DNA from 4 places in the Streptomyces sp. NPDC003023 genome. Region 4 is predicted to be linked to each of the others. Evidence: riboswitches for the same ligand, from Rfam matches in the RefSeq annotation. Region 4 holds a riboswitch; each other region holds the start of a gene.

Region 1 (5,817 bases), on a different contig from region 4:
GCCAAGCTGCTCTACCTCGTCCCCACCTTCCAGAACCCCACCGGCCGGACACTTCCGGCCGCGCGGCGCACCGCCGTCGCCGAGGCAGCCGCCCGGCACGGCTTCTGGATCGTCGAGGACGATCCCTACGGCGAACTGCGCTACGACGGTGAGCAGGTCCCCTGGATCGCCACGTTCCCGGCCGCGTCCGACCGCACCGTCCTGCTCGGCTCCTTCTCCAAGATCATGGCTCCGGGCCTGCGCCTCGGCTTCCTCCGAGCCCCCGCGGCCATCCGCCGGTCCTGCGTCATCGCCAAGCAGGCCGCCGACCTCCACACCTCCACCGTCGACCAGGCCGTGGCCGCCCGGTACCTGCGCGACAGCGACCTGGACGCGCACGTCCGGACCATCCGCGACGCCTACCGGGAACGCCGCGACGCGCTCCTCGACGGCCTGCCCGCCGCCCTGCCCTCCGGCAGCCGCTGGAACCGTCCCGGCGGAGGCATGTTCGTCTGGGCCGGTCTGCCCGAGGGCCACGACGCCACCGAGCTCCTCCATGTCGCCATCGGCCACGAGGTCGCGTACGTCCCCGGTGCCCCCTTCTTCGCCGGCACCCCCGACCCGGCCGCCCTGCGTCTCTCCTTCACCACGCACTCCCCGGAGGAGATCACCGAGGGCCTGCGCCGTCTGGCCAAGGCGTTCGCGTAAGCCACGCGTCCCAGAAGGGATTTCCATGCCCACCGAGTCGGCCGTCCTCGTCGACGACGCCCCGATGACCCCCGCCGCGCTCAACGAGATGATCGCGCGGGACTTCCAGGACTACGCCGCCTGTCACGTCACCGAGGCCACCGGAACGCACCTCACCATGGAGGCCGACGGCGCCCGCCTGCGCACCCGCCCCGGCGGCAGTGTCTCCGGCCCCGAGCAGGCCGCTCTCGTGGACCTGGCCGCCTTCCTCCTCGTCAACGCCCGTCTGGGCCGCCCCACCCTCATGGCACTGACCAGCTCCATCCAGATCAGCTACCTCAGCCGCCCCCGCCCCGGCCCGTTGCGCACCCACGCGGAGATGGCCAAGTTCGGCAGCCGCCTCTGTGTCGTACTCACCGAACTCCGCGACGGCGCCGGCACTCTGGCCGCAACCGCGACGGTCACCTACTCCGTGCCCCCCGTGGCGCGCAGGGCAGACCCGCGGAGGGGGAGCATGCCGGACGGAAGCCCGGCGGGAGACCCTCCGGCCGGGGGCGGATCCTGATGTCCTGGGCGCACCCCCGGCCGCCTTTCAGTCGCGTCGTCTGCAGTTGAGGAAGACCTGCTCCTCGGGCGGCACGTCGCTGATCGCCGGGGCGTATATGTAGGACGACTCCTTGACGATCTCGAAGTGCTCCGCGACAAGCCTGCGCAGCTCCTCGCGGAGGTAACCGGACACCCGGATCGTGTTGCCGAGGAAGGGGATCGGGCGGTTGTCGACGTCCGCCTCGACCATCGAGAGGATGAACAGGCCACCGGGTTCCAGCAGATGGTGGACCGTCCGCAGCGCCTGGGGGATCTCGGCGCGGGGAAGCATGAGCAGGGAGAAGAAGGCCGCGACCGCGTCGAAGCGGCCCAGGTCCACCGGGCCGCCGGGGGCGAGGTCCGAGACGTCCAGCTGGTGGAAGGTCGCCTCGGGGACGTTCTCCCGGGCGAGTTTCACCATGCCGCCCGACAGGTCGACGCCCACGACCTGGAATCCGGCATCCGTCATCTGGCGCGCGGTCGGAACGCCTGTTCCGCAGCCGAGGTCCAGCACCCGTGATCCGGCAGGCAGCGTCCCGGCCAGCCACTCACCGGCAAAGACCTGTCCTTCCTTGTGGGGGAAGGCCTCGTCGTAGCGGTCGCCGATGGCGTCGAACGCCTCCGCCTGTTCCCTTCGATCGGGGCGCATGTCCTCGTAGTCGGCCCCGTCGGCCCCGTTGATCACGAAAGTGTCCTTCCGTAGCTCACCTGAAGTGGCCCCCATCATTGCGCGTACCGGTGCCCTTCCTGAACCGCTGGGGCAGGAGCAGTCGGGGGAGTTCGCGTTCACCTGCCGAGGACGGTGAGGCCGAGCCCGGCACTGCCGGGAGAGGCGCCGGATCCGACGGACGGAACCAGGCCGATGCGACCGGCCGGCGGGGCGGGACGGAAATGTGGAGTGGATCTTGCTCCGGATGGCGTAAGGTTGTGTTCACCGACGCGGGGTGGAGCAGCTCGGTAGCTCGCTGGGCTCATAACCCAGAGGTCGCAGGTTCAAATCCTGTCCCCGCTACTGATGACACCGGCCCGGTGGGCGATCCGAATGATCGCCCACCGGGCCGGTGCCGTTTCCCGGCACGGTTCCTCGGGGTTTCGCGGTGTTCGCCCGGTTGGACGACGGGGAGTCGCTGCTCGGCGCGCCGACGCTCAGCCTGGGGAGGGCGCGGTACTGTCCGCAGCCGTCAGCGGACCCGGCAGGAGATCACCTTTGGGACAGGAGTGGCGAGACCAGGGCGGCTCCCGTCGAGCCCCCTGGTACATGTGCGCGCTGCCCCCGGCGATGATCGTCGGCGGAGTGGTCTTCGACCTCATGACTCCGACCCGCTTCACCGCGGTGCCGCTTTTCGCCGCCGCCCCGCTCCTCGCGGCACCGATCGTCTCCTGGGTGGCGACCCTGCTCACCGGTGTCGCCGCTCTCCTGGCCGTCACCGGTATGCACGCCATCAACCGGAGCTTCGCCGAGATCACGGCTCTGACGGAGACGACCACCGTGATCACGGTCGCGGTCCTCGCGCTGCTCATCAACAACGTCGTACGCCGCAGCGGTGAACGGCTCGCCTCCGCCCGGGTGATCGCGGAGACCGCCCAGCGTGCCGTGCTGCCCACGCCGGTCGACCGGATCGGCGGCCTGCACATCGCCGCCCGTTACGAGGCGGCACAGGCGGGCGCGTTCATCGGCGGAGACCTGTTCGCGGTGCAGGACACGCCCTACGGTGTGCGTCTCATCGTCGGCGACGTACGGGGCAAGGGGCTGGACGCGGTGGGGACCGTCGCCGTGCTGATCGGCGCGTTCCGTGAGGCCGCGGAGCAGGAGCGTTCGCTCGAGGGCGTGGCCCAGCGGCTGGAGCGCGCACTCGGACGGGAGGGCACGCGGCGGGAGGGCCTCGACGCCGTCGAGGGGTTCACCACCGCCGTGCTGGGTGAGATTCCCCGTGGCACTCCTCTGGTGCGGCTGGTGAACCGCGGCCACCCCGAGCCGCTGGTGCTGCACGCCGACGGGAGCCTGGACGTGCTGGAGCCCTCCCAGGCCGCACTGCCGCTCGGGATGGGCGAGTTGGCGGGATGGCCGGACCGCGCCCAGGAGTACCCGCTGCCCGACGGGGCGACGCTGCTGCTCTTCACGGACGGGGTCACGGAGGCGCGGGACGACCACGGGGACTTCTACGACCCCGTCGCACGGCTGGGCGGTCGTCTCTTCCCCGGGCCGGGGGACCTGCTGGACGCACTGGTCGACGACGTACGCCGGTACACCGGCGGCGGATCGAACGACGACATGGCGCTGCTGGCGGTCGGCCGCCCCGCGAAGGGGCAGCCGGAACGGCGCACGACGGTGCCGGTGGTCCCTCCGGAGCCGGGGGCCGGCGGCTGAATCGGTTCCAGTGCTCGAGTGGCGCGGGACGGTGTGCACGTTCCGTAGTCGGAGGGCACCCCTGCGCATAACAACTGACACAACATCAGAAACTCGATGCCCGCTGACGTTTGATCAAGTCGCCCGGTTCCGCCCGCGTCTGTCCGGTTAAGTCCCGCCCGGAATCGTTAATGATCAATCGGAAGAGCTTGGAATCGGGCACCGCCTTCTATTAACGTTCGATAACGCAGCGCGGTCGTCCAAGTCGTCGTAAGAGGCGGCGCCGCGCGCACGCGCCGAATCCCGCAAGGGAACCGGGGAACCACCAATTGGGGTGAATCGGTCACCTCTGCCGCGCAGTTCGCGGTCGAGGCGCCCGTAGGAGACCTTCCTGCTCCGAACCCGTCAGCTAACCCGGTAGGCGAGAAGGAAGGAAAGGAGAACGCCTTCGTGGCGTCCAACATGCCTGCCCCCGAGGTCCGCTTCGCGTCCGAACGCTTCGGCGCCGACGCCCCCGAGCGGACCCTGGAGGAATGGAATCCCACCGAGGAATCCATCCGCCCGGTGCGCGGTCGGCACCGTGTCATCAAGCAGCGCGGCGGACTCGCCCGCAGCTCCACAGTGCTCGGCGTCGGCGTGATCGCCGCTGTCGGCGCGGGCGGCATAGCCACCGCGCAGGACAAGCCGGCCGTCTCCATCTCCCTTCCCGACGCGATCACGGACAGTCTTCCCGACGCCAAGTCCCTTCCCGGCGTCGGCTCTCTGCTCGCGGACGACTCCGACGCGGCAGAGCTCGCGAACACCGCGCCGCTCACGGCCGCGACCACCGTCGCCGACGGTGGCGACGAATCCGCCGGGGCTGTCGGCGCGGGCGAGGCGCTTCGCGCGCGCATCCTTCAGCAGGCGGAGCAGCAGCAGGCCGAGGCGGACGCGGAGGCCAGGGCAGCCGCGGAGAAGCTCGCCGCGGAACAGGCCGCGTCCGCAGCGGAGAAGCAGCAGAGCGCGGCGGAGGCCAAGGCCGCGGAGGAGAAGCGGAAGGCGGAGGAGGCCGCGCGGGCCAAGGCGGAGGCCGAGCGTCTCGCCGAGCTCGCGAAGAGCTTCGCCCTGCCCACCTCCTCGTACACGATCACCTCCACGTACGGAGAGTCCGGCTCGATGTGGTCCTCCGGCCAGCACACCGGCCTGGACTTCGCCGCGCCGACGGGAACCCCGGTCAAGGCCGTGCACGGCGGCACGGTCAAGTCGGCCGGCTGGTCCGGCTCCTACGGCTACCGGATCGTCCTCGAGCTCGACGACGGCACCGAGGTCCTGTACGCCCACCTGTCGTCGATGACGGCGAGTGCCGGCCAGACCGTGACCACCGGCGAGACGATCGGGCGCGTCGGCGCCACCGGCAACGTCACCGGGCCGCACCTGCACCTCGAGGTGCACACGCCGGGCGGATCCGGCATCGACCCGATGGCGTGGCTGCGCGGCAAGGGCCTCACCGTCTGATCCCTGCCCGGTACGGGGGAAGCAGCACTCTTCCCCGTGCCGGGCGGTCCCGTTGTCTCCGGCAGCCACGACGCCCACCCCCCGCGTCGGGGCTGTCGGACTGTCCGCCACCGGTCGGGTCGGCAGGCCGTCCGGTCGGGCCGTCCGGTCGGGTCGTGCGGTCGGCAGCCGGTCGGGTCGTGCGGTCGGCAGGCCGGTCAGGTCGTGCGGCGCTCAGCGGCGGTACGGGTTCCAGCCGTCGTAGTCGCGGTACGGCGCCGGCGCGGGGATCCTGCTGGTCATCCGGGCCGCGTAGTCCAGCGAGGGCCCCGCCACCTCCCTGCGCTGCCAGAGATGGTGCAGCAACTCCTGCTCCCGCGCCACGAAGTCCGGCTCGGCCGCGCCGCGACGGGCCCGGTGACGCAGGAAGGCCAGCGAGGTCGCGAACGCCTCGTACTCCGACACCGCGTGCCCGGCGGCGGGGCCGTACGTGCGACGGGCGAAGTCGCGCGCCATCGTGCGGGCCCGCATCGACGACAGGGCACGAGGTTCCGCCGGGGACATCCAGCCCGCCGCGGCGTACGCGGGCAACTGGTCGGATATCGTGCGCAGCTCGCGCTGCCGGGTCCATATCGTCAGCCAGGTGAGCAGGCCGAAGACCGGGACCATGAACGCCCCGTACACGGCGTAGAAACCCCACGGGCCGAGCATCGATGCCGAGCCGTTCCACAGCGCGTGCACGCCCA
Region 2 (5,817 bases), on a different contig from region 4:
ACCGTGAGCAGTACGAGCGCCCCGGCCGCGATCACGTCGACCCGGCCGGGGTGCATCACGCCGATCGCCGCGCGCTCGTCGTGCGTGGAGTTCAGCAGCATGGTGGTGACCTCCTCGACCTGCTCGTAGGAGATCCGCGAGTGGTGGATGGCCTCGGAGTCGTACGCCTCCAGGCCGAGCGCGATCCCGGCGACGGTGGTCACGGAGCCGGCGAGCCCGACGAGGGTGCGGGCCTGCCCGATGGGCACGGTCTTCTCGACATCGTCGAGGGCGGCCTCGATGTCGGCGGTGACGGCGGCGATCTGCTCCGGCGTCGCCGGGCTGCCCGGCGCGTGCCGCTCGGTCATCCGTACGCAGCCGATGTCGACGGACCGGGCGGCACGGGCGTGGTCCTCGCCCACCACGAACTCGGTGGACCCGCCGCCGATGTCCACGACCAGGTAGGGCCGCTCGAGGTCGAAGCGGCCGTCGAGGGAGTTCGTCGCACCGGTGAAGGAGAACTCGGCCTCCTGGTCACCGCTGATCACCTCGGGCTCCACACCCAGGATGTCGCGGACGCCGGCGACGAACTCGTCGCGGTTCTCGGCGTCACGGGACGCGGACGTGGCCACGAAGCGGAGGCGGTGCGCGCCGTGCTCCTTGATCGCGGCGGCGTACTCGCGGCAGGCCGCGAACGTCCGCTCGAGTGCCTCAGGGGCGAGGCGGCCGGTACGGTCCACGTCCTGCCCGAGGCGGACGATGGTCATCCGGCGGTCGAGGTCGACGAGCTTCCCCGTGGCGGGGTCGACGTCGGCGACGAGCAGGCGGATGGAGTTGGTGCCGCAGTCGATGGCGGCGACGCGGGTCATTCGGCGTCCTTCCCCGGTGCGCACGGCGACACGCACGGCCCCTTGGCCCACCACTGCGGCAGCATCGCGATCGCCTCGTCGCCCAGCGGGTTCACGCCGGGTCCGGCCGCCAGCGAATGGCCGACCAGGACGTGCAGGCACTTCACCCGGTCCGGCATGCCGCCCGCGCTGGGGAAGCCCTCCAGCACCTCGATGGCGTCACGGCGGGCGATGTAGTCCTCGTGGGCGGCCCGGTAGGCGGCGGCCAGTTCCGGGTCGGCGGCCAGGCGCTCGGTCATCTCCTTCATGACGCCGTTCGCCTCGAGCGTGCCGATCGCGGAGGCCGCCCGCGGGCACGTCAGGTAGTACAGCGTCGGGAACGGGGTGCCGTCGGGGAGCCGCGGTGCGGTCTCCACGACGTCGGGCTGCCCGCACGGGCAGCGGTGCGCGATCGCGCGCAGACCGCGCGGCGGCCGGCCGAGCTGCTCCTTGAACGCGGCGATGTCCGCGTCCGTCGGCTCGGTGGGTTCGGTGGTGGGAGGAGGGGTTTCCATGCCTGCCTTGTTCGCTGACTTACTTCTGCGGTTCGTCGGCGTGATCCACGCCGGTCCATACGTTGGAGTACCACGGCCGGTCGGCCGCGCCACCCTCTTCGCGCTGCTGCTCGGCGGCCTCGGAGTCGATCACGGTGTAGCCGGTCTCCCCCGGGAGCACGTAGTGCAGATGCTCGCGGGCCAGCCGCCGGATGTACATGTCGTCCTGGAGACGCGCCTTCTCGTCCTTGAGCCGCTCGACCTCCCGGCGCGCCTCGTCCATCAGACGTTCCTGCTCGGCGATGTCCGCCCGCTGGGAGACGTACTGGCGCATCGGGTAGGCGAGTGCGACGACGAGCGAGCACACGACGAGGGCGAGGAAGGCGGCACGTCCGGTGAGCCGGGAGCGGCGGGCCTGGCGGCGGTTCTGGGACCGGTAGACGCGCGCGGCGGTCTGCTCACCGAGCAGCCGCAGCCTGGTCGCGGTGGAGAACCGGTCGGCCTCCGGCCTGCGCGCCATCCTCTCGCCTCCCCTTCACATGCCTACGTCCCCGGACACGGTACGGGACCGCGGCCGGGGACGTACGTACGACAGGGCGTCAGCCGGAGATCGCCTTCGCTCAGCCCTCGTACTTGAACCGCGGGAAGGCGCTGCGGCCGGCGTACACCGCGGCGTCGTCGAGGATCTCCTCGATGCGGAGCAGCTGGTTGTACTTGGCGACGCGCTCGGAGCGGGCCGGGGCGCCGGTCTTGATCTGGCCGCAGTTGGTGGCGACGGCCAGGTCGGCGATGGTGACGTCCTCGGTCTCGCCGGAGCGGTGGGACATCATGCACTTGAAGCCGTTGCGCTGGGCGAGCTCGACGGCGTCGAGGGTCTCGGTCAGCGAACCGATCTGGTTGACCTTGACGAGCAGGGCGTTCGCGGCGCCGTCCTCGATGCCGCGGGCGAGGCGCTCCGGGTTGGTGACGAAGAGGTCGTCGCCGACGATCTGGACCTTGGTGCCCAGCTTGTCGGTCAGGACCTTCCAGCCGTCCCAGTCGTCCTCGAACAGCGGGTCCTCGATGGAGACCAGCGGGTAGGAGGCGGCGAGCTCCTCGTAGTACTCGGTCATCTCGGCGGCCGAGCGGGACTTGCCCTCGAACTCGTAACTGCCGTCCTTGTAGAACTCGGACGCGGCGACGTCGAGCGCGAGCGCGATGTCCTTGCCCGGGGCGTAGCCGGCTTCCTTGATGGCCTCGAGGATGAGGTCCAGGGCGGCGCGGTTGGAGTCGAGGTTCGGCGCGAAGCCGCCCTCGTCGCCGAGGCCGGTGGAGAGGCCCTTCTGCTTCAGGACCTTCTTGAGGGTGTGGTAGACCTCGGTGCCCCAGCGCAGGGCCTCGGAGAAGGACTCGGCGCCGATCGGCGCGATCATGAACTCCTGGATGTCCACGTTGGAGTCGGCGTGCGAGCCGCCGTTCAGGATGTTCATCATCGGAACGGGCAGCAGGTGCGCGTTCGGGCCGCCCAGGTAGCGGAAGAGCGGCAGGTCCGAGGCCTCGGCGGCGGCGTGCGCCACGGCGAGGGAGACACCGAGGATGGCGTTGGCCCCGAGGGAGGACTTGTCCGGCGTGGCGTCCAGGTCGAACATCGCCTGGTCGATCAGGCGCTGCTCGGTGGCGTCGTAGCCGACGAGCTCCGGGCCGATCTGCTCGATGACGGCGAGGACCGCCTTCTCGACACCCTTGCCCTGGTAGCGGTTCTGGTCACCGTCGCGGAGCTCGAGAGCCTCGAACGCACCGGTGGATGCGCCGGACGGAACTGCAGCACGACCCGTGCTGCCGTCGTCGAGGCCAACCTCGACCTCGACCGTGGGGTTGCCTCGGGAGTCCAGGATTTCCCGGGCTACGACGACGTCGATGGACGGCACGAGCATCTCCTTCTGGGATGTGACGCGAGAAAAGTGCAGAGGTCTGCTTGGCCTTGCGGCAAGAGCCTAACCGCCTCGGGGGCAAAGGCCGGCCGATGCCCGCCCGCTGGGACGAAAAAGGGCATCAAGACTCCCGCGGCCGGACAAACAGGGCTTTACCTACCTGCGGGTAACCGCTCTTGGGCCGTTCCGGCCCGCTACGGACCGAGCCCCGGCCCGGCGTGTACGGGGGAAGGTACGCCGGACCGGGGTGCTCGGATCCCGTTTCGCACGGGCGGGGTGACTCCGCGGCCGCCGGACCGCGGAGGGGGTGTCAGCCGAGGTGGAGCCGCTGACCCGGGTGGATCACGTCGGCGTCCTCGACGATGTCCTTGTTCAGCTCGAACAGCTTCTCCCAGCCGCCCTTGACCTTCTCGGCCTCGGCGATGCTGCTCAGGGTGTCGCCGGCCTCGACCGTGTACTCGCCGTCGCCCTTCTGGAAGGACTTCGCCTTCTTCTCCGGGGCCGGGGCCTCGGCGCGCTCGGAGCGCGTGGTGGGCGCCTCGGCACGCTTCTGGGCCGGCTGGGTGGGCTCGGCGTCGGCGGAGCCGGTGGCGGGGGTGGCGTTGGACAGGCCGACACCGCAGCTCGGCCAGGCGCCCTTGCCCTGGCCCGCCAGGACCTTCTCGGCTATCTCGATCTGCTGCGCCTTGGACGCCAGGTGGGCGTTCGAGGCGTACGCGGTGCCACCGAACGCGGCCCAGGTCGAGCTGGAGAACTGCAGGCCGCCGTAGTAGCCGTTGCCGGTGTTGATGGACCAGTTGCCGCCGGACTCGCACTGGGCGACCGCGTCCCATTCGGAGACGGTCGCGGCGGACGCGGAGCCGGCACCGAGGACCGGGGCGGCGATCGCGGCGCCGGCGACACCGGCGAGCGCGACGAGACGGGTGATCCTGGACGGGCGGCGGTGCTTGGCCTTGCCGGTGGAACGCAGCATGGAACTTCTCCTCACCGACGCCTGCGAGGTGAGCTGTCGGGTTCGGGCCGTGAGTGCCCGGCCGCGCGGTCCCGCGCGACTTAACCCCCAGCCGGTTCCGGTGCTTCGGTCTTCTCGATCCGAACGTCCGGCGCCGGCGCTTACCTTGGGTCCCCCGCTCCTGCCTTCGGCGCTCTGAGCGACGAGTGTTCCCCCCGACCGACGGCAGGATTCGGCGTATCGGTCGACGGTGCCCGCGGTGGCGAGCGGTTCAGACCGTAAACGCACCGCTCCCCGATGTTCAAAGTCGAACATCGGGGAGAAAGTACTCGAACCGGACACTCCAAGATGTCCGTTTTCGCAGGTGGGGGGCGGAGTGGCCGAATTCGCCGGGCGATTTGCTCCAGTTGAGACAAAGAGACCCTTGTCTCACTCGAACAGAACGGACATATGGCGATCAAACCACCCGCGAACTATCCCTGGTTCAGACCCAGATCGAGGCTCTGACCGGGCAGGATGAGGTCGGGGTCGGCGCCGACCGTCGCCTCGTTCGCCTCGTACAGGGCCGGCCAGCCTCCGGTCACCCCGTTCTCGGCGGCGATGTCGCACAGGTTGTCGCCGGGCTGAACGGTGTAGACACCGGGATCCGTCACCCCGTCCACCCCGGTGCGCCCGGAACTGTCACTGCGTGAGGCATGACGACCGTTGTCGCGCTCTTCGCCCGCATTGCCGGTTTCCGTCTCGTCCCCGGCCGGTGCGCCGCGGTGCCTGCCGGTGCCGTCCGTCACCTCGTCCGTCGCCTCGTCCGCAGGCGCCGTCCCCGAGGTGCCGTCGTCCGCGCCGGGAGCGGTGGGCTCGACCGGGGCGGCCGCGTCGCCATCCTTGGGCGCCGGCTCGGCGGTGGCGTCATCGGACGGCTGCGAGGCGTCCGCGTCCGGAGTGCCGGATTCGCCCGACGTGTCCGCGGTGTCGTCGGCGGTCCCGCCGTCCTCCGTGCCGGTCGGCCCGGCCGTCGGCGACGGGTCCGTCGACGGCTCGCCGGACGGCGCGTCGCTCTCCTGCGGCAGGGGGAGGATGCCGGGGTCGACACCGGTGTCCATGCCGTCGTCCTGCAGCCCCGCGAGCGGTCCGCAGGCGGGCCACGCCGCGGGCCCCTCGGCGGCGAGCACCTTCTCGGCGACCGCTATCTGCTGCGAGCGGCTCGCGAGGTCGGCGCTGGGCGCGTACGCGGTGCCGCCGTAGGCGGACCAGGTCTCCTGCGAGAACTGGAGTCCGCCGTAGAAGCCGTTGCCGAAGTCGGCGCTCCAGGCCCCTCCGCTCTCGCACTCCGCGACGCGGTCCCAGGTGCTGGCGTCCGCCGCGGATGCCGCACCCGCGCCGAGCAGCGGAATGGCGATTGCCGAACCGGTCACCCCTGCCGCGACGATGAGGGCCGGAGCCTGGCGGGGTCGGCGGTGTCGTCCGTTCCCGGAGAGCATGCGGTTGCCTTTCACGTGACAGCGGTGGACCCGTCGGCCTGCTGACGCCTGCCGAGTCGACGGTGAACGTAGTCGCATTCGAACGCGAGTCACAAGTCGATGCAGCGGAGATCACGT
Region 3 (5,817 bases), on a different contig from region 4:
GTTCGAGGTCGAGGGTCAGATGGACGGATCCGTCCTCGAAGCTGCGCTTCTGGGTGTACCCGGCGTCCCGGAACACCTTGATCATCTTGTTGTTGGCGGGCAGCACCTCCGCGGCGAACCGCCGGATGCCGCGCTCGCGGGCGACCGCCGCGATGTGCTCGAGGAGGGCGGAGGCGACGCCGCGCCCGTGGTGGGCGTCCTGGACGAGGAAGGCGACCTCGGCCTCGTCGGCGGGGGCGCTCGCGGGCCGCCCCTGCGCGTTGATCCGGTCGTAGCGGACGGTGGCGATGAACTCGCCGCCCACCGTGACCGCGAGACCGACCCGGTCCACGTAGTCGTGGTGTGTGAACCGGTGGACGTCCTTGTCACTGAGCCGCGGATAGGGGGCGAAGAAGCGGTAGTACTTCGACTCGTCGGAGACCTGCTCGTAGAAGCTGACCAGCCGGTCGGCGTCCTCCGTGGTGATGGGCCTGATCCGGGCGGTGCCGCCGTCGCGCAGCACCACGTCTGCTTCCCAGTGAGCGGGGTAGGCGTGCTCCTGCGAGGTCTGCATGAGGAAAGCCTACGGCGCGCCCACGGGTCGCGGAGGCTGTTGCCGACGGGCAGTCTGAGGAGGCGTACGGGCGGTCCGCCCCTTGCGGGAACCGGCGAGGAGCGCCTGCCGGACCCCGCCGGGGGCGCCCGCCGCACCCGTCGAGGAGCAGTGGTCGAAGCCGACGGGGAGCACGCCGGGACACATGAGAGACTGGTCTAGACAACCACTGAGACTTGAAGGGCAACACCATGGCTGAGCGCCGCGTCAATGTCGGCTGGGCCGAGGGCCTTCACGCCCGCCCCGCGTCCATCTTCGTCCGCGCCGCGACGGCTGCCGGCGTCCCCGTGACGATCGCCAAGGCCGACGGCAACCCGGTCAACGCGGCCTCCATGCTCGCCGTGCTCGGCCTGGGCGCTCAGGGCGGCGAGGAGATCGTCCTCGCTTCCGACGCCGACGGTGCCGAGGCCGCTCTGGACCGCCTCGCCAAGCTGGTGACCGACGGTCTCGAGGAGCTCCCCGAGACCGTCTGAGCGAAGCGGGCCGTTGCCCGCCCTCTTTCGCGACCGAGCCGCGGTGCCCCGAATTCGGAGCACCGCGGTTCCGCTTTCCAGGAATCCGAAAACGGCGAGAGAAACAGAAAAGGGCCCATCAAAGCACGCCCTCTTTTGTATACGCCTCCTGTTAATTCCGGCCGCTCGCGGTGTTTACGTCATGTTGCGAAGTCCTCACCAGCACGCGGCGCCGCAGCCGGTGCGCGCCGGCGGAACGCTCCGCGTGCAGGGCGGTCAGCGTGCGCGCCCGCTCCGCGTCCCCGCGCGCCACGGCGTCGACGATCGCACCGTGCTCGGCCCACGCCTCGACCGGCGTGACCGACTGCTCCACCGCGTACATCCAGGCGATCTTGTGCCGCAGCTGGGTGAGCAGCGCGGTGAGCCCCGGGCTGCCGCAGGACTGGGCGAGCGTCTCGTGGAACCAGCCGCCGAGGGACCGCAGATCCTCGCCCTGACCCCGGCGCGCCCGCTCCTGACCCAGCCTGACCAGGCCGCGGAGCACCTTGAGGTGCGCCTCCGTACGGCGCTGCGCCGCCCGCGCCGCCCCCAGCGGCTCCAGCAGCATGCGGACCTCCAGGAGGTCGGCGGCCTCCCGCTCTGTGGGCTCGGCGACACAGGCGCCCGCGTGCCGGCGGGTCACGACGAACCCCTCGGACTCGAGGGTGCGCAGAGCCTCGCGCACCGGGACGCGGGAGACTCCGTAGCGCCGGGCCAACTGCTCCTCCGTGAGCCGGCCGCCGCACTCGAAGACACCGGAGACGATGTCGTCGCGGATCGCCGTGCATACCGAGCGCGCGGGAATACGCATGACCGAACCTCCGTCCTGATCCGAGCAAAACGCAGCCGATTGACGCGTGTTCCCGTGACTCTATTGCAGTTCCCGCGGTTTCCCGAAGGCAGCCGGAAATTCATGGGGATCTCTCGGCCACGACCGCGATCACGGAACGGCGGAAACGGATCGGAATGCGCCGAAGGTCCCCGGCGTGAACGCCGGGGACCTTCGCAAGACGTGTTCGCGGGCGTCAGACGTTGACGCCGTGGGAGCGCAGGTACGCGACCGGGTCGATGTCGGAGCCGTACTCGGCGGTGGTCCTGGCCTCGAAGTGCAGGTGCGGTCCGGTCGAGTTGCCGGTCGAGCCGGAGAGACCGATCTGCCGGCCGGGCGTGACCTGCTGACCGACGACGACGCTGATGGACGACAGGTGACCGTACTGGGTGTAGGTACCGTCGTTCATGCGGATCACCACGTTGTTGCCGTACGCGCCGCCCCAGCCGGCCTCCACGACGGTTCCGGAGCCGACGGCCACGACGGAACTGCCGGAGGCGGCACGGAAGTCGACGCCGGAGTGGCTGCCGGAGGACCACAGCGCACCGCCGGCCCGGTAGCCGGTGGTCACGAAGGAACCGGCGACGGGGAGCTGGAAGGAGTTCAGCCGCTTGCGCTCGGCCTCGCGGGCCGCGCGCTCCTTGGCCTCGCGGAGCTCCTTGGCGCGGGCTTCCGCCTTGCGCCTGGCCTCCGCCTTGGCCTCTGCCTCGGCCTTCGCCCGGGCTCGCGCCTTGGCAGCGGCCTCCTCCGCCTCCCGCTTCTGGGTGGCGGCCTGGTCGGCTATCTCGTCGGCGAGCGACCCCATGGAGATGATCTGGGTGAGACCGGTGTCCTCCACGGAGAGGGCTTCGGTGTCGGCGGCGAGCGCCGGGGAGGCGAGGGTTCCGATGACGCCGGTGGTGGCGAGGGCGGCGACGCCGGCCAGGTTCGCGCTCCTGCGCGTCAGGCGGCTCGGGGCACGATGCTTCCCGGTGGCACGGGTGAACGCCATGAAGGGGCTGGTCCTTTCCTTCCTTCTCGCCTACCGGGTTAGCTGACGGGTTCGGAGCAGGAAGGTCTCCTACGGATGCCTCCGGGCGAAGGCGTCCGATTCACCCCAGGGACTGAGTGGGTCCCCGGCTCCCCAGGCTCGCGCCTGACGGGGACTCGGCGATGACTGTCCGATGCCGCGGGCGCGACGATCTCCAGGCGGACAGCCGGACCGACGCTAGGCATCGGCATCGCCGATCGCCAAACGGACAGGCCGTTTTGTAGCGCATGCCACAGGGCAGACACACCATCTCCACCACGAAACGGACATAACGCAGAACCCCGGCAAACGATTCGAAGCCGGGGTCCTGTTTGTGTGTTGCGTACCGTTCTGTACCGCCGGTTGCCGGGGCAGTCGGCGGACGGCTCTCAATCAGCCCGTGACAACGGTCACTTCACCGATACCGAGCGCCTTGACCGGCTCCTCGATCTGTGACGCGTCGCCGACCAGGACCGTCACCAGACGGTCGACGGGGAAGGCGTTGACGGCCGCCGCCGTGGCCTCCACCGTGCCCGTCTCCGCAAGCCGTACGTACAACTGGGCCTGGTAGTCGTCCGGGAGGTGCTGCTCGACCTGGTCGGCCAGCGTGGCGGCGACGGACGCCGCGGTCTCGTACTTCAGCGGAGCGACGCCCACGAGGTTCTGCACGGCGACGTCACGCTCGGCGTCGTCGAGTCCCTCGGCCGCGAGCGTGCGCAGCACCTTCCACAGGTCGTCGAGCGCCGGGCCGGTGTTGGGCGTGTCCACGGAACCGCTGATGGCCAGCATCGAGGCGCCCGAGCCGTCCGGCGCGGAACGCAGCACCTGACCGAAGGCGCGCACACCGTAGGTGTAGCCCTTCTCCTCCCGCAGCACCCGGTCGAGGCGCGAGGTGAGAGTGCCGCCGAGGCAGTACGTACCGAGCACCTGGGCCGGCCAGACGCGGTCGTGGCGGTCCGCCCCGATACGGCCGATGAGCAGCTGCGTCTGCACCGCCCCCGGGCGGTCCACGATGACCACCCGGCCGGTGTCGTCGGCGCTGATCGCCGGCACGGGGCGCGGGTCCGCCTTGTCGCCCGTCCAGGTGCCGAGCGTGTCGCCGAGGACGGCGTCGAGGTCGACACCGGTGAGGTCTCCGACGACCACCGCGGTCGCGGTCGCGGGGCGCACATGTGCCTCGAAGAAGGCGCGTACGGCGGCCGCGTCGATCCGGGCCACCGTCTCCTCTGTGCCCTGCCGCGGACGCGAGACCCGCAGCGAGGCCGGGAAGAGCTCCTTGGAGAGCTGCTTGGCGGCCCGGCGGCCCGGGTTGGCCGTCTCGTGCGGGATCTCGTCGAGGCGGTTGCGGACCAGCCGCTCGACCTCCGCCGTGTCGAACGCGGGAGCGTTCAGTGCCTCGGCGAGCAGGCCGAGGGCCTTCAGCAGCCGCGACGCCGGGACCTCGAGGGACACCCGCACGCCCGGATGATCCGCATGCGCGTCCAGGGTGGCGCCGCAGCGCTCGAGCTCCGCGGCGAACTCCTCCGCGGAGTGCTTGTCGGTGCCCTCCGACAACGCGCGGGCCATGATCGTGGCGACTCCGTCGAGCCCCTCCGGCTCGGCGTCCAGCGGGGCGTCGAGAGAGAGCTCGACGGCCACCACCTGCTGTCCGGGGCGGTGGCAGCGCAGCACCGTCAGGCCGTTGTCCAGCGTGCCGCGCTCGGGAGCCGGGAAGGCCCAGGGCCGGGCGGTTCCCGGAGCCGGCTGCGGGTGGAAGTCCATGGTCACGGCAGCGTCGCTCACTTGTCCGTCCCCTCGTGCTCGTTCTCGTCGGCCGCTTCGGTCTCTTCCGCGGCGACCGGTTCGTAGACCAGCACCGCCCTGTTCTCGGGGTGCAGGCGCGCCTTGGCCACCGCCCGCACCTCCTCCGCGGTGACGTCGAGCACCCGCTTGACGGCGGTGAGCGCCAGCTGCGGGTCACCGAACAGCACCGCGTAGCGGCACAGTTCGTCGGCACGGCCGGCGACGGTGCCGAGGCGGTCCAGCCACTCGCGCTCGAGCTGCGCCTGAGCGCGCTCCATCTCCTCAGCCGTCGGGCCCTCCGCCGCGAACCGGGCCAGCTCCTCGTCGACGGCCGCCTCGATCCGAGGCACCTCGACGCCGCCGGACGTCTTGACGTCGAGCCAGCCCAGCGACGGGGCGCCGGCCAGCCGCAGCAGACCGAAACCGGCCGCCACGGCGGTCTGGTCGCGACGCACCAGACGGTTGTGCAGCCGGGAGGACTCGCCGCCACCGAGGACGGTGAGCGCCAGGTCGGCGGCGTCGCACTCGCGTGTGCCGTCGTGCGGCAGACGGTAGGCGGCCATCAGCGCACGGGCCGGGACCTCCTCGACGACCTCCTCCCGCAGCTGGGCGCCGATGTTCTCGGGCAGCGTGCCGTCGCGCGGCGGCTGCTTGCCGTCGTGGGACGGGATGGAACCGAAGTACTTCTCGATCCAGGCGAGCGTCTGCTCCGGGTCGATGTCGCCGACGACCGACAGCACCGCGTTGTTGGGCGCGTAGTACGTACGGAAGAAGGCACGGGCGTCCTCGAGGGTCGCCGCGTCCAGGTCGGCCATCGAGCCGATCGGTGTGTGGTGGTACGGGTGGCCCTCCGGGTAGGCGAGGGCCGTCAGCTTCTCGAAGGCCGTGCCGTAGGGCACGTTGTCGTACCGCTGGCGGCGCTCGTTCTTGACCACGTCCCGCTGGTTGTCCATCGACTCGTCGTCGAGGGCGGCCAGCAGGGAGCCCATGCGGTCGGCCTCCAGCCAGAGCGCCAGCTCCAGCTGGTGGGTGGGCATCGTCTCGAAGTAGTTGGTCCGCTCGAAGCTCGTGGTGCCGTTCAGCGAGCCGCCGGCTCCCTGGACGAGCTCGAAGT
Region 4 (5,817 bases):
GGGCGAGTTCCGTCCGGTGGGCCTCGAGCGCGGTGATCCTCTCGCCGGCCTCCGCCTTGAGCCGCGCCAGTTCCATCAGCTGCCGGTGCACACCGGCGATCGCGGCCGCCTGCCGTGCGCCGGTCCGTTCGGCGAGTGCGGCGCGCTCCAGGTACTCCTCCGGGTCGGAGGTGAGGGCGAGACGCAGGCCGGGGTCCATGCCGCCGTCCCGGTACTGGGCGGTGGCGATCGAACCGAGGGCGTTGCGGGAGGCGTTCAGCCGTTCCGTCCTGCGGGCCGACTCGTCGCGCAGCGCGTCCAGCGACCCGCGGGCGCTCGCCTCCTGCTCCTTGGCGCCGTTGTACTTGTCGGTGGCGGCCTCGGCCTCCTGGTACAGGGTGTCGACCCTGGCCTTGATCTGGGCGGGAGTGAGGCGGGGTTCGGCGTGGCCCGTGCTCTCGAGGACGGTGCCGCTCGCGGCGCCGGCGAGCACGACGGTGACCGCGGTACGGGCGGCCGGCCCGCCGAACGGGCGCTGTCTGGGTTTCCGGTGCGCTGCCACGAGGGCTTCCACGTCCTTCCGTCGTCCCTGCCGCCGCGGCTTGTGCGTGTCCGGCGGCGGGCCGCACAGGGGAGCGGCCCGCCGCCGGATCTCCCGGCGGTGGCGGCCGAGTGCCGTCCGGCTGCACAACGGCGGGTGGGGATTCGGCCACCTGGGGCAGGACGCTAAACCTCGCGGTCACGAGGCCGGGGCAGAAGGACCGTGAATCACCGAAGTTGGACATTCGGGAACGGTTGGTGAACGGTCGTCCGGCGTCGCGGGGCCGCATCGGCGCCGGGGTCCGACCGATCCGGCCGAACCGACCCACCTGCCCAACAGGCGGTGATATGGGGAGGGTTAGGCTCCGGCCATGGACGTACTGATCAATGTCTTCGTCGCACTGCACATCATCGGCATCGCCTCGCTGCTGGGCGGGTTCCTGACCCAGATGAAGGCGATGGGCGAGGGCACGGCCCGCTTCAGCCCCGCGATGCTGCACGGTGCGCTGACCATGCTGCTCACGGGCATGGTGCTGGTGGGGCTGAACCAGGCGGACGACCAGACGGTGAACAACCTCAAGATCGGCGTCAAGCTGGCGGTCCTGGTGGTGATCCTCGGCCTGGTGTACGTCAAGCGGGACGAGGAGAAGATCGACAAGGCGCTGTTCGGCGCGGTGGGCGGTCTGACGGTGGTCAACATCTTCATTGCGACGCTCTGGACCTGACCGCCGCCCGGGCATGACGGCGTCCGGGCATGACGGCGTCCGGGCATGACGGTGCCCGGGCGGTCGAGCCGCCCGGGCACCGTGACGTCCGGGTCAGGCGGGGCGGACGCTGCCGTAGATCGGCATGTAGTAGATCGACTCCTCGCGGACGTTCGCACCCGGCTTGGGGGCGTGGATCATTTTGCCGTCGCCGATGTAGATGCCGACGTGGCTGATGTCGTCGTAGAAGAACACCAGGTCGCCGGGGAGCAGCTCAGCCGTCTGGACGCGGGTGCCGACCTTCACCTGGTCCCAGGTGGTGCGCGGCAGGTCCACGCCCGCCGCCTTCCACGCGGCCTGGGTGAGGCCGGAGCAGTCGTAGGAGCTGGGCCCCGTCGCGCCCCAGACGTACGGCTTGCCGATCTGGGCGCGGGCGAACGCGAGGACCTTGTCGGCCTTGGCGGCGTACGTGCCGTCGTCCGTGCCGGTGCCGGTGCCCGGCTGCGTGGTGCCCGTTTCGGGAGTGGTCTCGCGCTCCTGACGCTGCCGCTCGGCCTCCGCCCTGGCGCGGGCCTCCGCCTCGGCCTTCTCCTCGGCCTTGCGGCGGGCCTCCTCCTCCTTCTTCCGCTCGATCGCGGCGAGCCGGGCCTTCTCCTCCGCCGTCAGCTTCGACAGCAGGGTGCGTGCCTCCGCGAGCTTGGCCTGCACGGTCTGCTTGCTGGTGCGCAGCGCCTCCTGGGAGGCCGTGAGGGACTCGAGGCGCTTCGTCGCCTCCGCACGCTGCTTGGCGGCCGCCGCCCGCTCCGTCTCGTACGCGGTGACGGCGGTGCGCTGCTGGTCCGTCATCCGGTCCATCAACTGCGTCTGGTCGAAGTACGCCTGCGGACTGTCCGCGAACATCAGTGCCGCGGTGGGCGTGACGGAGCCGGTGCGGTACTGGGCGGCGGCGTAGCTGCCGAGGGCGCGACGGGTCTCGTTCAGCTGCTCGGCGCGCTTGGCCGTCTCGTCCAGCAGCCGGTCCACCTCCTGGCGCTTCTCGGCGGTGGCTTCCTTGGCCTTGTTGAACTCCTGCGTGGCGCTGCCCGCCTGCCGGTACAGGTCGTCGACCTTCTTCTGCACCTCTTCGATGCTGGGCTTCGGCTCGGCGGGCGCGGCGGTGGCGCTCTGTGACGAGAGCAGAGTCACACCCGCTAGGGCTGCCGTGGTGAACCCGACGGCGGGGGAGGGCTTTGCGGTTCGGCTGCGGGTCCTGCGATGCGACGCCAAGGCCGGCATCTCCTTCTTCCGTGGACCGCCTACCGGGTTAGCTGTCGGGTTCGGGCGAACGGAAGACGCCCTACGGACCTCGCTGAGCGCGGTCCGATTCACCCCGGTTCTGCATGGTGGGTCCCCGGTTCCGAACTCCGTTGGAGGGAGGCCGGATTCGGCGCAGGCCGCCCGTCTCGACGTGGTTCGCCGGGAGGGGTACGGGCCGCCTGGTCGAGCACGCTAGCCAACTCGTGTATCTGCTGTGAAGGTTGATGTTCGATATGTCCGATACATTTTCGTGACCTTTTTCCGTGGGCGGCCCGCGAGCGGCAGCCGGTCGCCTGGTGGATTCGTCCCGTCACGTACCGTGGCCCGCCCACGGGTGTCCCGGTGCGGCCACGGATTGTCGGTCCGGCCGCCTAGACTCGTTAAGCGATGAGCAGCCTCTTTGACGACAGCTTCCTGGCGGACCTCCGGCCCGACGCGGACGAGCCCCCGCCGCCCCCCGAGGAATCGGCACCGGAGCAGCTTCCGGACGACCTCTTCCAGGGTGCGTTCGACGTGCCTCCGGCCCGTGACGGCTACTACCGGGACGGCGCGCCGCGCCCCGTCGTGGACCCGGCCGCGCTGCTGGAGGGGCTGAACGAGCAGCAGCGTGCCGCCGTCGTGCACACAGGGTCACCGTTGCTCATCGTGGCCGGGGCCGGCTCCGGCAAGACCCGGGTGCTCACGCACCGTATCGCCCACCTGCTGGGGACCCGCCACGTCCACCCCGGCCAGATACTGGCGATCACCTTCACCAACAAGGCCGCCGGCGAGATGAAGGAGCGCGTCGAGCAGCTGGTGGGTCCCCGTGCGAACGCGATGTGGGTCATGACCTTCCACAGCGCGTGCGTGCGCATCCTGCGGCGCGAGTCGAAGAAGCTGGGCTTCACCTCGTCGTTCTCGATCTACGACGCGGCCGACTCGAAGCGGCTGATGTCGCTGGTCTGCCGTGATCTCGACCTGGACCCGAAGAAGTTCCCCCCGAAGTCCTTCAGTGCCAAGATCTCCAACCTGAAGAACGAGCTGATCGACGAGGAGACCTACGCCGACCAGGCTCTCGGGGCCGGCGGCTCCGGGGGAGGGTTCGAGAAGACGCTGGCCGAGGCGTACCGGATGTACCAGGCGAGGCTGCGCGAGGCCAACGCCCTGGACTTCGACGACATCATCATGACGACGGTCCATCTGCTCCAGGCGTTCCCGGACGTCGCCGAGCACTACCGGCGCCGCTTCCGGCACGTCCTCGTCGACGAGTACCAGGACACCAACCACGCCCAGTACACGCTCGTGCGCGAGCTGGTGGGCACGGGTTACGAGGACCTGGACCCGGCCGAGCTGTGCGTCGTCGGTGACGCCGACCAGTCGATCTACGCCTTCCGCGGCGCGACCATCCGCAACATCCTCCAGTTCGAGGAGGACTACCCGGACGCCACCACGATCCTGCTGGAGCAGAACTACCGCTCCACCCAGACGATCCTGTCGGCCGCCAACGCCGTCATCGAGCGCAACGAGTCCCGCCGCCCCAAGAACCTGTGGACGAACGCGGGCGAGGGCGCGCAGATCACCGGCTACGTCGCGGACACCGAGCACGACGAGGCCCAGTTCGTCGCCGACGAGATCGACCGGCTCACCGACCAGGGCGAGGCGAAAGCCGGTGACGTCGCCGTCTTCTACCGCACGAACGCCCAGTCGCGCGTGTTCGAGGAGATCTTCATCCGCGTCGGCCTGCCCTACAAGGTCGTCGGCGGTGTCCGCTTCTACGAGCGCAAGGAGGTCCGCGATGTGCTGGCCTACCTGCGCGTTCTCGCCAACCCCGAGGACAACGTCCCGCTGCGCCGCATCCTGAACGTGCCCAAACGCGGCATCGGCGAGCGCGCGGAGGCGATGATCGACGCGCTCGCACTCCGGGAGAGGATCACCTTCCCGCAGGCCCTGCGGCGCGTCGACGAGGCGTACGGCATGGCGGCCCGCTCGGCGAACGCGGTCAAGCGGTTCAACGTGCTGATGGAAGAGCTGCGCACCATCGTCGACTCGGGTGCCGGCCCCGCGGTCGTGCTCGAGGCGGTTCTGGAGCGGACGGGCTACCTCGCCGAGCTGCAGGCGTCCACGGACCCGCAGGACGAGACCCGTATCGAGAACCTCCAGGAACTGGCTGCCGTGGCGCTCGAGTTCGAGCAGGACCGCGGTGAGGAGGAGGGCACGGGCACGCTCGCGGAGTTCCTGGAGAAGGTCGCGCTCGTCGCCGACTCCGACCAGATCCCCGACGAGGACGCGGAGGGAACCGGTGTCATCACGCTGATGACACTGCACACCGCCAAGGGCCTCGAATTCCCCGTCGTGTTCCTCACCGGCATGGAGGACGGCGTCTTCCCGCACATGCGGGCGCTCGGACAGACCAAGGAGCTCGAGGAGGAGCGGCGCCTGGCCTACGTCGGCATCACCCGCGCCCGCGAACGGCTCTATCTGACCCGCTCGTCGATGCGCAGCGCATGGGGCCAGCCCTCGTACAACCCGCCGTCGCGCTTCCTCGAGGAGATCCCCGGTCAGCACCTGACCTGGAAGCGCACGGGCCCGATGGCCGCGCCCGCCGGGCCGACGTCCAAGATCGCGTCCTCGCTCTCCTCGTCCCGCTCGCGCGGCGGTGCCTCGGGCTTCGCCACGCGGCGTACGAGCGACAAGCCGGTGATCTCCCTGGTGGTGGGCGACCGGGTCACCCACGACCAGTTCGGTCTGGGCACCGTGGTCGAGGTGAAGGGCATGGGCTCCGAGGCCCAGGCGACGATCGACTTCGGGGACGAGAAGCCCAAGCGGCTGCTGCTGCGGTACGCCCCGGTCGAGAAGCTCTGACGGCGAAAGCCGGCCCCTTCGGGGGCCGGCTCACGTCGGTAGGACTTCTGCTGCCTGCCGCTCGGCAGGCTACGTGGGGTCGAGGCCGTGGCTGCGAAGCCAGGGCAGCGGGTCGATGGCCGCGCCGCCGCCGGGCCGGACCTCGAAGTGCAGGTGCGGGCCCGTGGAGTTGCCGGAGTTGCCCGAGTAGGCGATCACGTCACCGGCCTTGACCGTACCCGAGCGGATCTTGGTGCTGCTCAGGTGGCAGTACCAGGTCTCCGTGCCGTCGGCCGCGGTCACGATGGCCATGTTGCCGTAGGCGCCGTTCCACTGGGTGCGGACGGTGCCGTCCGTCGCCGCCATGACCTCGGTGCCGTACTGGACGGGGAAGTCGATACCGGTGTGCAGTGACATCCAGTTGACGCCGGACTGACCGTAGCGCGCGCTGAGCTGGTGCAGCTTCACCGGCAGCATG

The links. A riboswitch is a leader RNA that binds a small molecule or an ion and turns the genes downstream of it on or off. The one in region 4 is predicted to bind cyclic di-AMP.
Region 1: linked by a shared signal. The riboswitch ahead of ACFYV1_RS33175 (M23 family metallopeptidase) and the one ahead of ACFYV1_RS13670 (NlpC/P60 family protein) in region 4 are both predicted to bind cyclic di-AMP.
Region 2: linked by a shared signal. The riboswitch ahead of ACFYV1_RS32220 (transglycosylase family protein) and the one ahead of ACFYV1_RS13670 (NlpC/P60 family protein) in region 4 are both predicted to bind cyclic di-AMP.
Region 3: linked by a shared signal. The riboswitch ahead of ACFYV1_RS00325 (M23 family metallopeptidase) and the one ahead of ACFYV1_RS13670 (NlpC/P60 family protein) in region 4 are both predicted to bind cyclic di-AMP.

Annotation. Positions count from the first base shown of each region.
Region 1 is NZ_JBIAPL010000017.1:34,534-40,350, forward strand. Features, by position in the region: gene ACFYV1_RS33150 (PLP-dependent aminotransferase family protein) at 1-687, shown strand, start outside; gene ACFYV1_RS33155 (PaaI family thioesterase) at 713-1,231, shown strand; gene ACFYV1_RS33160 (class I SAM-dependent DNA methyltransferase) at 1,259-1,900, opposite strand; tRNA gene ACFYV1_RS33165 (tRNA-Met) at 2,190-2,263, shown strand; gene ACFYV1_RS33170 (PP2C family protein-serine/threonine phosphatase) at 2,459-3,619, shown strand; cyclic di-AMP (ydaO/yuaA leader) riboswitch at 3,883-4,037, shown strand; gene ACFYV1_RS33175 (M23 family metallopeptidase) at 4,049-5,092, shown strand; gene ACFYV1_RS33180 (PrsW family intramembrane metalloprotease) at 5,306-5,817, opposite strand, start outside.
Region 2 is NZ_JBIAPL010000015.1:68,447-74,263, reverse strand. Features, by position in the region: gene ACFYV1_RS32240 (exopolyphosphatase) at 1-848, opposite strand, end outside; gene ACFYV1_RS32235 (DUF501 domain-containing protein) at 845-1,381, opposite strand; gene ACFYV1_RS32230 (septum formation initiator family protein) at 1,401-1,880, opposite strand; gene eno (phosphopyruvate hydratase) at 1,981-3,267, opposite strand; gene ACFYV1_RS32220 (transglycosylase family protein) at 3,581-4,243, opposite strand; cyclic di-AMP (ydaO/yuaA leader) riboswitch at 4,247-4,425, opposite strand; gene ACFYV1_RS32215 (transglycosylase family protein) at 4,696-5,634, opposite strand.
Region 3 is NZ_JBIAPL010000001.1:90,073-95,889, reverse strand. Features, by position in the region: gene ACFYV1_RS00340 (GNAT family N-acetyltransferase) at 1-553, opposite strand, end outside; gene ACFYV1_RS00335 (HPr family phosphocarrier protein) at 784-1,065, shown strand; gene ACFYV1_RS00330 (GntR family transcriptional regulator) at 1,217-1,894, opposite strand; gene ACFYV1_RS00325 (M23 family metallopeptidase) at 2,109-2,903, opposite strand; cyclic di-AMP (ydaO/yuaA leader) riboswitch at 2,916-3,074, opposite strand; gene ACFYV1_RS00320 (M16 family metallopeptidase) at 3,315-4,682, opposite strand; gene ACFYV1_RS00315 (M16 family metallopeptidase) at 4,700-5,817, opposite strand, start outside.
Region 4 is NZ_JBIAPL010000003.1:414,038-419,854, reverse strand. Features, by position in the region: gene ACFYV1_RS13680 (NlpC/P60 family protein) at 1-541, opposite strand, end outside; gene ACFYV1_RS13675 (hypothetical protein) at 891-1,244, shown strand; gene ACFYV1_RS13670 (NlpC/P60 family protein) at 1,338-2,498, opposite strand; cyclic di-AMP (ydaO/yuaA leader) riboswitch at 2,500-2,662, opposite strand; gene pcrA (DNA helicase PcrA) at 2,907-5,360, shown strand; gene ACFYV1_RS13660 (M23 family metallopeptidase) at 5,430-5,817, opposite strand, start outside.